Regions from separate parts of the Paenibacillus sp. YAE3 genome, predicted to be linked through region 1. Evidence: predicted binding sites of a transcription regulator. Region 1 holds the regulator's gene; each other region holds the start of a gene.
What was found. Region 1 encodes Rex, which represses fermentation and respiration genes when NADH is low (regulators of the CRP and FNR family bind a similar motif). Its sites were predicted from a motif close to TTGTGAAATATTTCACAA; they were not measured.
Positions count from the first base shown of each region.

Region 2: AC27KL_RS22075 (TorD/DmsD family molecular chaperone) is a predicted target of Rex. The motif match lies at 2,733-2,750, and genes of this name have one in related genera.
Region 3: AC27KL_RS01405 (DUF1641 domain-containing protein) is a predicted target of Rex. The motif match lies at 1,290-1,307, and genes of this name have one in related genera.

Region 1 is NZ_BAAIYF010000002.1:464,235-468,445, reverse strand. Features, by position in the region: gene dinG (ATP-dependent DNA helicase DinG) at 1-1,231, shown strand, start outside; gene AC27KL_RS04965 (redox-sensing transcriptional repressor Rex) at 1,292-1,966, shown strand; gene AC27KL_RS04960 (amidohydrolase) at 1,932-3,242, shown strand; gene AC27KL_RS04955 (cell wall elongation regulator TseB-like domain-containing protein) at 3,267-3,782, shown strand; gene AC27KL_RS04950 (hypothetical protein) at 4,110-4,211, shown strand, end outside.
Region 2 is NZ_BAAIYF010000012.1:188,668-192,878, forward strand. Features, by position in the region: gene AC27KL_RS22055 (efflux RND transporter permease subunit) at 1-185, shown strand, start outside; gene AC27KL_RS22060 (serine/threonine protein kinase) at 354-1,028, shown strand; gene AC27KL_RS22065 (MerR family transcriptional regulator) at 1,118-1,489, shown strand; gene AC27KL_RS22070 (thioredoxin family protein) at 1,492-1,809, shown strand; gene AC27KL_RS22075 (TorD/DmsD family molecular chaperone) at 1,960-2,646, opposite strand; gene mobA (molybdenum cofactor guanylyltransferase) at 2,868-3,518, opposite strand; gene AC27KL_RS22085 (MFS transporter) at 3,700-4,211, shown strand, end outside.
Region 3 is NZ_BAAIYF010000001.1:309,114-313,324, forward strand. Features, by position in the region: gene AC27KL_RS01395 (TetR/AcrR family transcriptional regulator) at 1-398, shown strand, start outside; gene AC27KL_RS01400 (CcdC family protein) at 497-1,033, shown strand; gene AC27KL_RS01405 (DUF1641 domain-containing protein) at 1,503-1,943, shown strand; gene AC27KL_RS01410 (NAD(P)/FAD-dependent oxidoreductase) at 1,981-3,159, shown strand; gene AC27KL_RS01415 (hypothetical protein) at 3,495-3,761, shown strand; gene AC27KL_RS01420 (L-lactate dehydrogenase) at 3,913-4,211, shown strand, end outside.

The DNA.
Region 1 (4,211 bases):
AACTTGGGACAAGCTCAGCGAATCCCTGTTCGCCCTGATGCCGGAAAGGAATGACGCCGCGCCGGGAGAATCCGGGCAATATGTGCTGAGGCTCCAGCCGTCGAAATGGCCGCAGGAATGGGAAACATTGAAGGCGATGGAGAACCAGATCCATGTGAAAATGAGCGAAATCGTCCGCCGCGGCGAAAAAATGCTGGCCGAATACAAGGAAAACGAAGACGATTACAGCGCGGACAGCCTGATAACGGATCTTAGCGGCCTGTTCAAGGACCTGGCTGCCGAACGGGACGATCTGAGGACGTTCATGAATCTGGACGATGCCACCGTCGTTTATTGGATGGAGGCGAGCAGCCATTTCCGCAGCAAATCGCTTCAGCTGTATGCGGTTCCGGTGGACGTCAGCAAACAGCTCAAGGAGTTGTTTTTCGATAAAAAGAAAAGCGTTATATTAACGTCGGCTACTTTGTCGGTGGACAAGTCCTTCCAATACATGATCGATAATCTTGGTCTGCAGGAAGACCAGGAGAGCGGCAGGCTGGTATCCGTGCAGCTTCCTTCCCCGTTCAAATACCGCGACCAGGCATTGCTGGTCATTCCGCGGGATTTCCCGAGCGTAAAAGGAAGCGTCGGCGATCCGGTGTTCGTGGACACCCTCGTGCGGTCCCTGGCCGACGCGGCGATCGCAACCCATGGCCGAATGCTGGTGCTGTTCACCTCGTACCGGATGCTCCGGCAGGTGCATGAACCGCTGAAAAACGCCCTTGCGGGCAGCGATATCACCGTGCTCGGCCAAGGCGTGGACAGCGGCAGCCGCACCAAGCTCATTCGCCGGTTTCAAGACAGCAGCGCTTCGGTGCTGCTCGGTACGAGCAGCTTCTGGGAGGGAGTCGATATCCCCGGCGAAGCGTTGACCTGCCTGGCGATCGTAAGGCTTCCGTTCCAGCCGCCGAACCACCCGCTGAACGAAGCGAAAGCCGAACTGTTGCAGCGCCAGAAGAAAAATCCGTTCATGAAGCTTTCCGTGCCGCAGGCGGTCATCCGCTTTAAGCAGGGCTTCGGCCGCTTGGTTCGTACAGCGAATGACCGCGGAATCGTCATCGTTTACGATACGCGCGTAATCGAGTCTTACTACGGGAAATATTTTCTCTATTCCTTGCCGGGGCCAAAGATGGAGCATATGAATACGGAAAAAATGGTTCCCCGTATATCTGAATGGCTTCAAGAGGGTTAAAATGACCCTTTTCATAGGATCGAACGATAGAAATTAAGCTGTTAAATAGGGGGAACATGCATGAAATCGGAGAAAATTTCCGAAGCGGTCGTCCGCAGATTGCCTGTATATTTACGTTATTTGAATGATTTGCACAAGCGGGAGGTAGCGACGGTCTCCTCCCAGGAGCTTGGCCAGCGACTGGACCTGAACCCGGCGCAAATCCGCAAGGATCTTGCGTATTTCGGGGATTTCGGCCGGAAAGGGATCGGATACGACGTTTCGTACCTGATCGAAAAAATCCGCCACATCCTGAACCTGGATCAGCAGATCAACGCGGTGCTGGTGGGCGCCGGCAACCTGGGACAGGCGCTTTCCAACTACAACTTTTACCTGCGCGAAAACATTAAAATCGTGGCGGTCTTCGACGAAAATCCGAAAAAAATCGGCAAAAAAATCAATACGCTGACGGTGCAGCCGATGGAAGAGATCACGGATACGATCAAAAACCGGAATATCCGAATCGGCATCATTACGGTGCCCGCCGTCGAGGCCCAGAACGTGGCCGACCAGCTTATTGGCGCCGGGATCGAGGCGATCCTGAACTTCGCGCCGACCATTCTGAAGGCGCCGGCCAACATCCGGATCCATGCGGCGGATTTCACGACGGACCTGCTGAGCCTGGCTTATTATTTGAATAACGGAAAGGACGATTCAGCTGATGGCGGAGAACAAGACAAACCAATGGATCATTAAAAACGGCAGCTTTGCCGTGCCTGACAAAGACAAGCCCGTAATCCAGGGCTGCATGGTCATCGAAGGCGACCGCATTGCTTATATAGGGGAAGAAATGCCGGAGCTTGAAAACGATGTTCCCGTATTCGACGGCACGCATCTGTTTTTTATGCCCGGTCTGATCAATACGCACGGGCATGCGGCGATGTCGCTGCTGCGGGGGTACGGGGACGACCTGGCCCTGCAAATTTGGCTGCAGGAGAAAATGTGGCCGATGGAAGCCAAGTTTACCTCCTCCGACGTCTATTGGGGAACGGCGCTGTCGGTGCTGGAAATGCTCAAGGGCGGGACGACGACCTTCCTGGACATGTATGACCATATGGACCAGGTCGCCAAGGTGACAGAAGAGTCGGGAATCCGCGCGTCCCTGATGCGGGGCGTCATCGGGTTATGCTCCGAGGACATTCAGCGTCACAAGCTGAACGAGGCGATCCAGTTCGCACGCGATTGGAACGGCAAAGCGGACGGCCGGATCACGACGATGATTTCGCCGCACGCGCCGTATACATGTCCTCCGGATTTCATCGAGAAATTCGTGCAGGCCGCCTTTGACCTGGATTTGCCGATGCATACCCATATGTCCGAAACGATTGCCGAGGTCGAGCAAAACGTTCGGGATTACGGCTTGCGTCCGGTCGCCCATTTGGAGAAGCTCGGCGTATTTTCAAGACCGTCCCTGGTCGCCCATGCCGTTCACTTGACCGATGAAGAAATCGGCATTTTGGCGCGCAACAACGTGGCCGTGTCCCACAATCCGGGCAGCAACCTGAAGCTGGCGAGCGGCGTGGCCCGCGTGACGGATCTGCTCAAAGCGGGCGTAACGGTCTCGCTCGGCACCGACGGCGCGGCCAGCAACAACAATTTGGACATGTTCGAGGAAATGCGTCTTGCGGCGCTCATCCACAAAGGGGTGTCCGGCGACCCGACGGCGGTTCCGGCTTACGAAGCCTTGAAAATGGGAACGGTATACGGAGCGCAATCCCTTTTCCTGCAGGACGTCGGTACCCTTGCGCCGGGCATGAAAGCCGATTTTATCGCACTAAATACCGATCAAGCCCATTTTCTTCCGCATACCGATCTGATTTCCCACGCGATCTACTCGGCTAGCGGCAAAGACGTCGAACATGTGTGGGTGGACGGCAAGCAGATCGTGAAGCATGGCGCGTGCCTGACGATGGACGAAGAGCGCATCCGCCGGGAAGCCCAAGCCGCGTTCGAAGGTCTCTTGTCCCGGTAAGAACGGCCAAAGATAGGGGAACTTATGCTAAAGAACAAAAAGAAATGGATTTTTCTCGGCATCGTCGCGTTTCTGCTGATCGTGTTCGGGCTTTACCGTTATTACATATACGTAACGCAGGATATCCGCGCGCAAGAGACGGCGGCCATTCTGAAGGCCAAACAGGAGACAAGCCTCGTGAAGGTGACCGAAGCCCAAAAATCGGTATGGGATACGATCTGCTGGGCGATCGAAGGGTTGGACAAAGACAACCGTCCGATCATGGTGTGGGTGACGATGGACGAAAACGGCAAAGTGAAATCGGGCGAGGGCGCGGTGCATGAAGAGCTGCTCTCAAACGGCATGTCGGAAAATCAGATCAAGGAAAAAGCGACGAAGGAAATTCCGGACGTCAAAAAGCTGAAGGCCGTGCCCGGGATGTACAACGGCGAATACGCATGGCAGCTTTTTTACTGGTCCAAGGATCATTATTATTATCAATTCTACCGGTTCAGCGACGGCCAAAGCATCGGGGGACCGTTTACGCTGCCTAACCGGTAATCCGTCTAAACGCATTGATGCGAATCATTAGCTAATAAATGGAAAAGAACCTCATGAAAATGGGGTTCTTTGGCGTGCGCAGGATAATATTTTAAATACTTTCACACATTACCTTCGATTTAGTATATACGATGTGATATACTCTATATTGTGATTCAAAGATATACTCTCTGAAAATGGTGTGACCGTCGTGTTTAATGCAGATCGAAGAAGCTTGGAATGACCGTGTCTTAGAAGCTTTGCTTAAAGCTCCTTTGCCGCGGTTGTCTATTTTTCGTATGATATAGATAAGATAAGTTTTTTAGAATAAGAGAGGAGGACAACGTCTTGAAACTGCGTCCAATACCAATTGCGCTTACTGTTGTCATATCGGCGGCGGTGCTGTTCGGCGGATGGTTCGTTTATCGCCAGACGACGATGCAAGGGCCG
Region 2 (4,211 bases), on a different contig from region 1:
TCGCCACCATCGGCGCCCTGCTCCCGCTCGTCACCGGGCTGGAAAGCAGCGCGGGCATCATTTCGAGGGGCCTCGGCATTACCGTGATCGGCGGCCTGATCAGCTCCACCCTGCTGACGCTGGTCATCGTGCCGGTCGTATACGAATTCCTGATGAAGTTCCGCAGACCCAAGATAGAGGATTAATTTCAAAAAACGCAGCATAACCAATAAGGACGCGTTCTTCCCCGAGCGGGAGGGGCGCGTCCTTTTATCGTAACTCCGCCAGGGCCATTCCCCCGGCCCATCAAGTTTGTATCGGCCTGCAGCTTGCAGTAAAATGAAAAAAATCCGCAGCACAAGGAGGCGGCCATAATGAACGAAGAATGGAAACAGGCGGAACCGGCATTATCCCGCATGGAAGTGCTAAAGCAGGGAGATAACGATCCCGTATCCATCGTCGGCGAATCGGACGACTTGTACTGCATCGGCGTCGGAACCGACGCCGCGGTGTTTGTATACGAGCCCCTTCCCGCTTATGCCTACAAACTTTATACCGAACCCGCGCTGCCGAAAAAACAGGCGGAAACCGAGGTATACCATAAGCTTGAGGGCATTCCGTATTTCCCCGTCTATTACGGCGCCGGCGACCGTTACGTCGTCATCAGCCGCGAGGAAGGAACGACCTTGTACGACTGCCTGCTCTACGGCATCCCGGTCCCAAGGCAGGTGATCGACGACGTGGAGGCGGCACGCGATCTGGTTCGGAGGAACGGACTGAACCCGAGGGACATTCACCTCAAAAACGTGCTTATGCAGAATGGCCGGGGGAAAGTGCTCGATGTGTCCGAATATATCCAAAGCGGGAACGACAAACGCTGGGAGCATCTGCTGTGGGCTTACGACAACGTGTATCCGCTTTTGGAGGGCAGAAAGCTCCCGCTATGGCTGCTTGAGGCGGTCAAAGCCGCATACAACCGCCTGGACCCGCTCAACATCAACCTGCAGGAGTTTGCGGAACGGATTCGAAAGCTGTTTTACAAAAAATAAGGCGACAGATTCGACAGATTCCTCTTGACCCTCACATTAATGTCAGGCTTTACAATAAACATACCCCGGGCAGGAAGGAGGAGTTCACGGTGAATATCGGAGAGTTGTCGTCGTTGACCGGAGCAAGCATCCGCTCCCTTCGTTACTACGAGCAAAAAGGCCTGCTGTCGCCGTTCCGGAAAGATAACGGATACCGGGAGTACGCCCCGTTTGCCGTAGAGCAGGTGCGCTCGATTCAGCTGTATTTGAATCTGGGGCTGTCAACCGATGAGATTGCCGGCATCCTGCAGTGCGTGCTGAAAAACAAGGAAGCCTTCTGCGAGGAGGTGCTGCCGATCTACCGGCAGAAGCTCCAGGACATCGACGAACAAATCGAGCTGCTGACGAACATCCGGCAGAACTTGACCGACCGGATCGATGCCATCCTGCTCGAGCGGTCCATATCTGGTCGGGAGGAATAACGATGAGCATCGAAACCGTCAACGATGAGATGTTTGCGGCACGCATCCAACCGGAAGGAACCACGCTTGTGGAATTCGGAGCGGAATGGTGTCCTCCGTGCAAAACGCTGCTGCCCATGCTGGGCGAGCTGTCGAACGAACAAGGAAGTCAGGTCCGCTTTCTGCAAGTAGATTGCGACGAATCCCCGGAGACGGCAAGCAGGTACCGGGTGATGTCCGTGCCGACGGTGATCGTGTTCCGGGACGGAGAGCCCGTAGAGAAGCTGGTCGGCTTGCGGCCGAAAAGCGTGTATGAGCAAGTTCTCTCCAAACACGGCTGAAAGCGGCCGGCCAACAATAAAGAGCCCTTGCAGATAAATAGCGCGTGACTTTTTTAGGCGCCCTCGGCGCCGATTAAAAAGTCCGCGGCCCACGCCGCTAAACCTGCGGGGACAGCAAAAGGCGCATGCCGCACCGGCACGCGCCTTTCTTTATTTCGTCAGCTCTATTCGCAGCAACCTCAGCATCGATAGATCATAGGGAATAAACTCGCCCAAAATGCCGCCGATTTCCCGGTAAAGCGGAGTACGCGCGCTGGCGGCCAGTTCCTTCGCAAACTGCGGCGTCCACTGCAGCAAATGCCGCTCCAAAAAATCGACCTGCGTATCCAGCCACGTCAGCCTGCATTCCGGCAGCCCTGCCGTCAAGGCCATATGTTCCCCGGCCACGGCCATAAACTCAAGCTCGATCGTCAGATGATCGTCCGTTTCGCTTTGCAGCTTGTTAAAGACGATGCCGCAGTCCTCGTAAGCCTGCCGGATTTGCCGCAGGCAGCGCCGGGCGCCGCGCGCGTCTTGCGTCCGATAGGCGCTTTCGCGAAGGCAAGGGAAGACCGCATTCCGGCCGACGAACAGCCGCCCGTACTCTTCCGTCTCCGTCCGGCAAGCCGCCAGCAGCCGATCCGGCGTTATGCTTGCCATATAATCCTGCAGCCGGCGCCCTCCTGCCGTAAGCGCCAGCTCCTCCCGCAGCCCGGCTTGGCGCTGCCACGGCGCGATCTGCGCCAGTCCCGGCGGACTCTCCAAAAAATCGATCAGCAGCTGGTACGCCCAGCCCCTGCCCTGCAGCCATCGGGCTCCTTCCACCGTATCCAGCAGCGGTTCCAGCGTTGTCGTCATTGCCGCCCCTCCTTGATCCAGGTCCGGATATTGTTCAGGATGATGTATCTTCCTATCTTCACCTTACCTGAAACCCAGCCGCAGTTATGTGACTTAATTCACATCTCACGATTCAAATCCGCCCATTTTAAAGAAGAGTGGCTTAAAAACGCTCGAAGCCCCCTGATCCCTGATGCCGCTCAGCCTAAACATCGCTGCACGGCCATAAAAGGCGGAGCGCCTTAACGCCCCGCCTCTTCTTCGCGCCGCTTCGCGAGTGCAGCCCGGTAATCCTCCGGACGGTTCATATTAAAAAACACATGGCCGGCTTCCAGCCCCGTCTCCTTGGCCAAAACGTCTTCGGGGATATACCGGACCCGAAGACGCTCCAGCCACTCGGTCATCCGCAGCCGGCCGGTTGCGAGCGAATCCTCCAGCGCGGGCAGCGCGCTGGCGTGATAAGCCGCCAGCAGCGGCTGCACCCGGCCTCCCTCCATCGGGATGACCGCTTGGAATCCGCCCGCAGCCGGACCGGTTTCCGCGTCCTCTGCGATCTTTTTCAGAAAACGGAACAGCCCCGGAGTGACGAAAGGCATGTCGCAGGCTGCGACGACGATCCACGGCGTCCTGGCCGCATGCAGCGCCGCATGGATGCCGGACAAAGGCCCCTGCCCCGGATATCGGTCGCAGACGATCTCCCTGCCCAGCATTCGGTAGGCGCTTGCGGTTTGCCCGTTTGCGGCGACGATCACATCGAGGCCGGCCTCCGACATGGCTCCGATAATGGCCTCGATCGCCTTTTCCCCGCCGACGGCCAGCAGCGCTTTATTTTGCCCCATTCGCCTCGATTCGCCGCCTGCCAACACCACGCCGGTCAGCTTCGTATCCGTCATTGAATCACCTCCTGAAAATTCGGTCCGTCCCCCCCTCTGATTACGCCCGTTCATCGTTTAAAAACCGCGCGGGGTGGACACTTTAACAATTATTGGTTTGTATCCCTTTTCAACAAATGATAAAGTGAGGGTGGCGGCTTCTATACCTAGCCTCTGTCGATTTGCATTCGGTCGGAAAGGAATGTGCAACGTGCATGATCGTGTAAAAAAACAGTCCAAGCTGCTGCCGCTTAAGGCATTTAATTTCTTAATTTACGGAACCATGGTGATCTTCACCAGCTTTTTTCAATTATACCTGCAGGACGCAGGCATGAACAAATTCGAAATCGGCAGCTTGATGGCGCTTGGCCCGCTCGTGTCCCTATTCGCCAATCCGTTCTGGATGAAATGGAGCGATCGTCTGCATAATACGAGACGGATCCTGCTGATCATGATGACCGGCACCTTGCTGCTCCTTCAATGGGTGTTCCATGCCGGCACCTACGGAATGGTTTATTTGGCGATGATCCTCTTTTTCTTCTTTCAGAGCCCGCTGTTCGCCCAAAGCAACACGCTGATTCTGGGATACACGGCGAGCCAGCCGGAAAGGTTCGGCGCGTTCCGGAACTGGGGTTCGATCGGTTGGGCGGTGGTCGCCGTGACCGGGGGCATGCTCATCGACCGGATCGGCATATCCCGGCTGTCGTTCCTTGT
Region 3 (4,211 bases), on a different contig from region 1:
GCATCCGCTTGCTTGTCGAAACGACACGGGACGCAGTCATCGGCAAAACGGGCGACGATGCGATCCTCAGCTTATGCGGCGCTTACCTCCGGTTCGCACGCTCCCGCCCCGGGTTGTACGAAGCCTTTTATAAGGTAAACACGCAGCGGCACGAAGAGCTGGAATCGGCGAAACAGGAGCTGCTGAACCTCTTTTTGCGGATTATGGAGCCTTACGGGCTCGGCGAAACGGAAACGCTGCACGCGATCCGCGGACTGCGCAGCCTTTTGCACGGGTTTGCGTCGCTTGAGCAGCACGGAGGATTTCAAATGGACCTGAAGGTGGATGAAAGCCTGGAATACGTTTTGCGGGCTTTTTTGGAAGGGCTGCACACGAGCAAAAAGCCGATCCATAAGTAAAGAATGTCATATGGCGTTCAAGTTTACTTCTTGCCGGGTGTGATATAATATAGTTATACGTGATTAATTATATCATTATGAAGAGAGGAGTCTTGAACGTGGCTCATATCAGTCCCTCATATCTTCAAATCGGATCCACCGTAGGGGCTTTATTGATGGCTCTTCTGGTCATTTTTGTCCGCTTGAAGGCCAGCAACAGACCGGTAACGATCAAAAAAATCATTATTCCGCCGCTAGGCATGGCCACAGGCTTCCTGATGTTCGTGGCGCCGCAAGTCCGGGTTCCGTGGCTCTGGGCGTTGGCCGCCTTCCTTGTCGGCTGGTTCATATTTTCATATCCGCTCATTCGCAGCACCAAATTCGAGGTCTCGGAGGGCCAGGTGTTCGCCAGACGTTCCAAAAGCTTCGTGGTCATCTTGTTCGTCCTGCTGATCGTCCGTACCGTGCTTCACCAGGTGATTGACGAGTATGTTTCGATTCCGCAGTCCGGCGCCCTGTTTTTCTTGCTGGCGTTCGGCATGATCGTCCGCTGGAGAGTGTTCATGCTGAAACAATACCGCTCCATCGAAGCGTCGGGCGAACTGCAAAGCACCCCGCTGCCCCAGGAACCCCCGACCTCGACGAATGCAAAATAACAACGATATTTACGCATCCTTTCACCGTCTTCCGCGGCCCGCCGCAGAAGGCGGTTTTTTGTTCGGCACGGAGCCCCTTCCCCTTGCATCTTGCTGCATTCAAAGGTATATTGCATTATGGAAATGCAGAACCTAGGGGAGAAGGACAAAAAGCGGCAACATGTTTCATCCGTTCAGCGACACTTTGTTGAATTTGTCACAATTTGCGCACAAAAATGGAGGAAAACAGAGAGATTCGGACCAAGAAGACGTATACTTGTGTAAAACTTCACAATTTGTGCGTAAGGCTTGAAATGCCTCATTATCCTTTTGGTGAACATTATGTTAACATAGGTAATGATGAGTTAGATTGCGGCCTTTTTCACTTGAGGAAGGTCTGTTGCTTCTAGACCCCTCTGCCCAAAAAGGGTCTATTAGCCCTTTTTAAAATAAAATTAAGCACTGCTGCTTACGCAAAGGAGAAATGGACATGTCGGAAACAATTACTGATGCAAAGACTGAACAAGCGAACGAGCCTGTCAGCCAAAATCAACAGGATTTGCTCGACCAGCTGCTCAAGCCCGAGGTTCAGGAATCTTTGACCACGCTGGTCAACCATCTTCCAAAGCTGACCGAGCTTGTGAATGTATTGACAAAGTCTTACGATTTCGCTCAAGCCGTGGCTACGGACAAAACGCTGAAAAGCGACACGGTTGGCGCCATTCAGGAGATGGCAACCCCGGTTATCAAATCGGTGAAATCCGTCGCCGCAAACGTGATCGAAGCAAAAGACCGCGCAGAAAGCAGTCAAGAAGTGATCGGTCTTTTTGGCCTGCTCAAATTGCTGAAAGATCCTCAAGCACAAAAAATGTTCCGTTTCGTGAACGCTTATCTCCAAGTCTCTGCTGAAAACGCGAAAGAACAAAAATAATCCACTTTAATATTTAGGTAAGGACGGAGGAAAAACTATGTCAAAACATATTGTCATTTTGGGTGCAGGATATGGCGGACTCCTCTCCGCGCTGACCGTTCGCAAATACATGAACAAAGACCAAGCGCGCGTGACCGTGGTGAACCAATATCCGACTCACCAAATCATTACCGAGCTTCACCGCCTGGCTGCGGGCAGCATCGAAGAAAAAGCGATCGCCATGCCGCTTGAAAAACTGTTCAAAGGCAAAGACATCGATCTGAAAATCGCCAAGGTCGAGTCTTTCTCCGTGGACAACAAAGAAGTGAAGCTTTCGGACGGTTCCAAGCTGACTTACGACGCGCTTGTCGTCGGCCTCGGCAGCATCACCGCTTACTTCGGCATTCCCGGCCTCGACAAATACAGCATGGTGCTCAAATCCGCTGACGATGCCAACCGCATCCACCGCCATATCGAAGAACGCATCCAAGCTTACTCCCAATCCAAAGATCCGGCTGACGCAACGATCCTCATCGGCGGCGGCGGCTTGACCGGCGTCGAACTCGTGGGCGAAATCGCCGACATCTTGCCAAGCCTGACCAAAAAATACGGCATTGACCGCAGCGAAATCAAATTGATGCTCGTTGAAGCCGGCCCTAAAATTTTGCCTGTGCTTCCTGACCATCTGATCGAACGCGCGACCAAAAGCCTTGAAAACCGCGGCGTAACGTTCTTGACCGGACTGCCTGTAACGAACGTGGAAGGTAACGTTGTTGACCTGAAAGACGGCCAAAAAATCGTCACCAACACCTTCGTATGGACCGGCGGCGTGCAAGGCAATCCGCTTGTCGGCGAATCCGGCCTGGAAGTCAACCGCGGACGCGCAACCGTCAACGAGTTCCTGCAATCCACGTCCCATAAAGACGTATTCGTTGCCGGCGACAGCGCCGTATACTTCGATGAAACCGGACGTCCTTACCCTCCAACCGCGCAAATCGCATGGCAAATGGGCGAGCTGATCGGCTACAACCTGTATGCGTTCCTGAACGACAAGGCTTTCGAAACGTTTGCTCCGGTAAACTCCGGTACGCTGGCTAGCCTTGGCCGCAAAGACGCTGTAGCAACCATCGGCGAAAACAACATTTCGCTGAAAGGTTTGCCGGCGACGCTGATGAAGGAAGCAAGTAACATCCGTTACCTCTCCCACATCAAAGCATTGTATACGCTGGCTTACTAATCTCATTACAACAACCGCTTGAAGCGGCAAACAGGGTATCCTCACGGTCTTGGCGACCGGGGATACCCTGTTTTTTACGATGCCAGGCTTTTTTCAAGCGCGGTCTGCATCCATAACAGGTCGTGACGGGACTTTCGGGATGCCCTCAAGCCCGGGCAGCTCCGGAACCGGCAGAGCCGCTGCCGATCGGCGCTTTGGGCTATTTTCAATATGGCTATGGGACGAAGAGTATGATCGCCGAACAAAATTCGATCTTGTCCGCGTGTTCTCAAACGTTTTGCTTTGATATATCCTAAAAAAGCGAGGGATTTATGGCGAAAGGGAAGGAGGGCGGCATGCGAAAGCTTGCGGGGATTCACCAAAAGGAGTTTCAGGTCTGGGTATTTACGCGCGCGGATCTGGCAAAGTTCGTCATCGTCGACGTGATGTTCAGCACCGCCCTGTATGCCGGGCTCAGACGGATCAACGGACATGAAACGATCGCGATTTTGGGGAGCTCCATCGGGACGCATTTATGCAGATATTTGCGCTGTCGGGGTCTTTTTTTAAGGCTGCGGCCAGGCACATGGATCCGGCGGCCCTGGAGTCCTCCAGCCCCCTGAACGAAGCTCCAAAAGGACTCTCACCGGAAGCCGCCGCGCTGCCGGTTTTTATCGTTTTTGGGCCGTAATGGACCGAATTTCGCCGAAGCGGCCGATTATGGGATTTTTATCACAATCTCGTGTACAATAGGATTGAAGGAGCGAATGAAACATGAAACGCAAAAGAAGAAGAGTTGCCGTCGTAGGCTCCGGCATGGTCGGATCCAGCTGCGCTTACGCGATGATCAACCAATCCATCTGCGACGAGATCATGATGATCGACCGCACATACGACCGGGCGCTTGCCCAGGCGCTGGACTTGTCGCATTGCATCGATTTTACGCATACGCGCACGACCGTGTACGCAGGAACCTATGCGGACTGCGCCGACGTCGACGTCGTCATCCTGACGGCCGGCGCCAATCCGAAGCCGGGGCAAAACCGGATGGACGTCCTGGCCGAAGCCGCCGA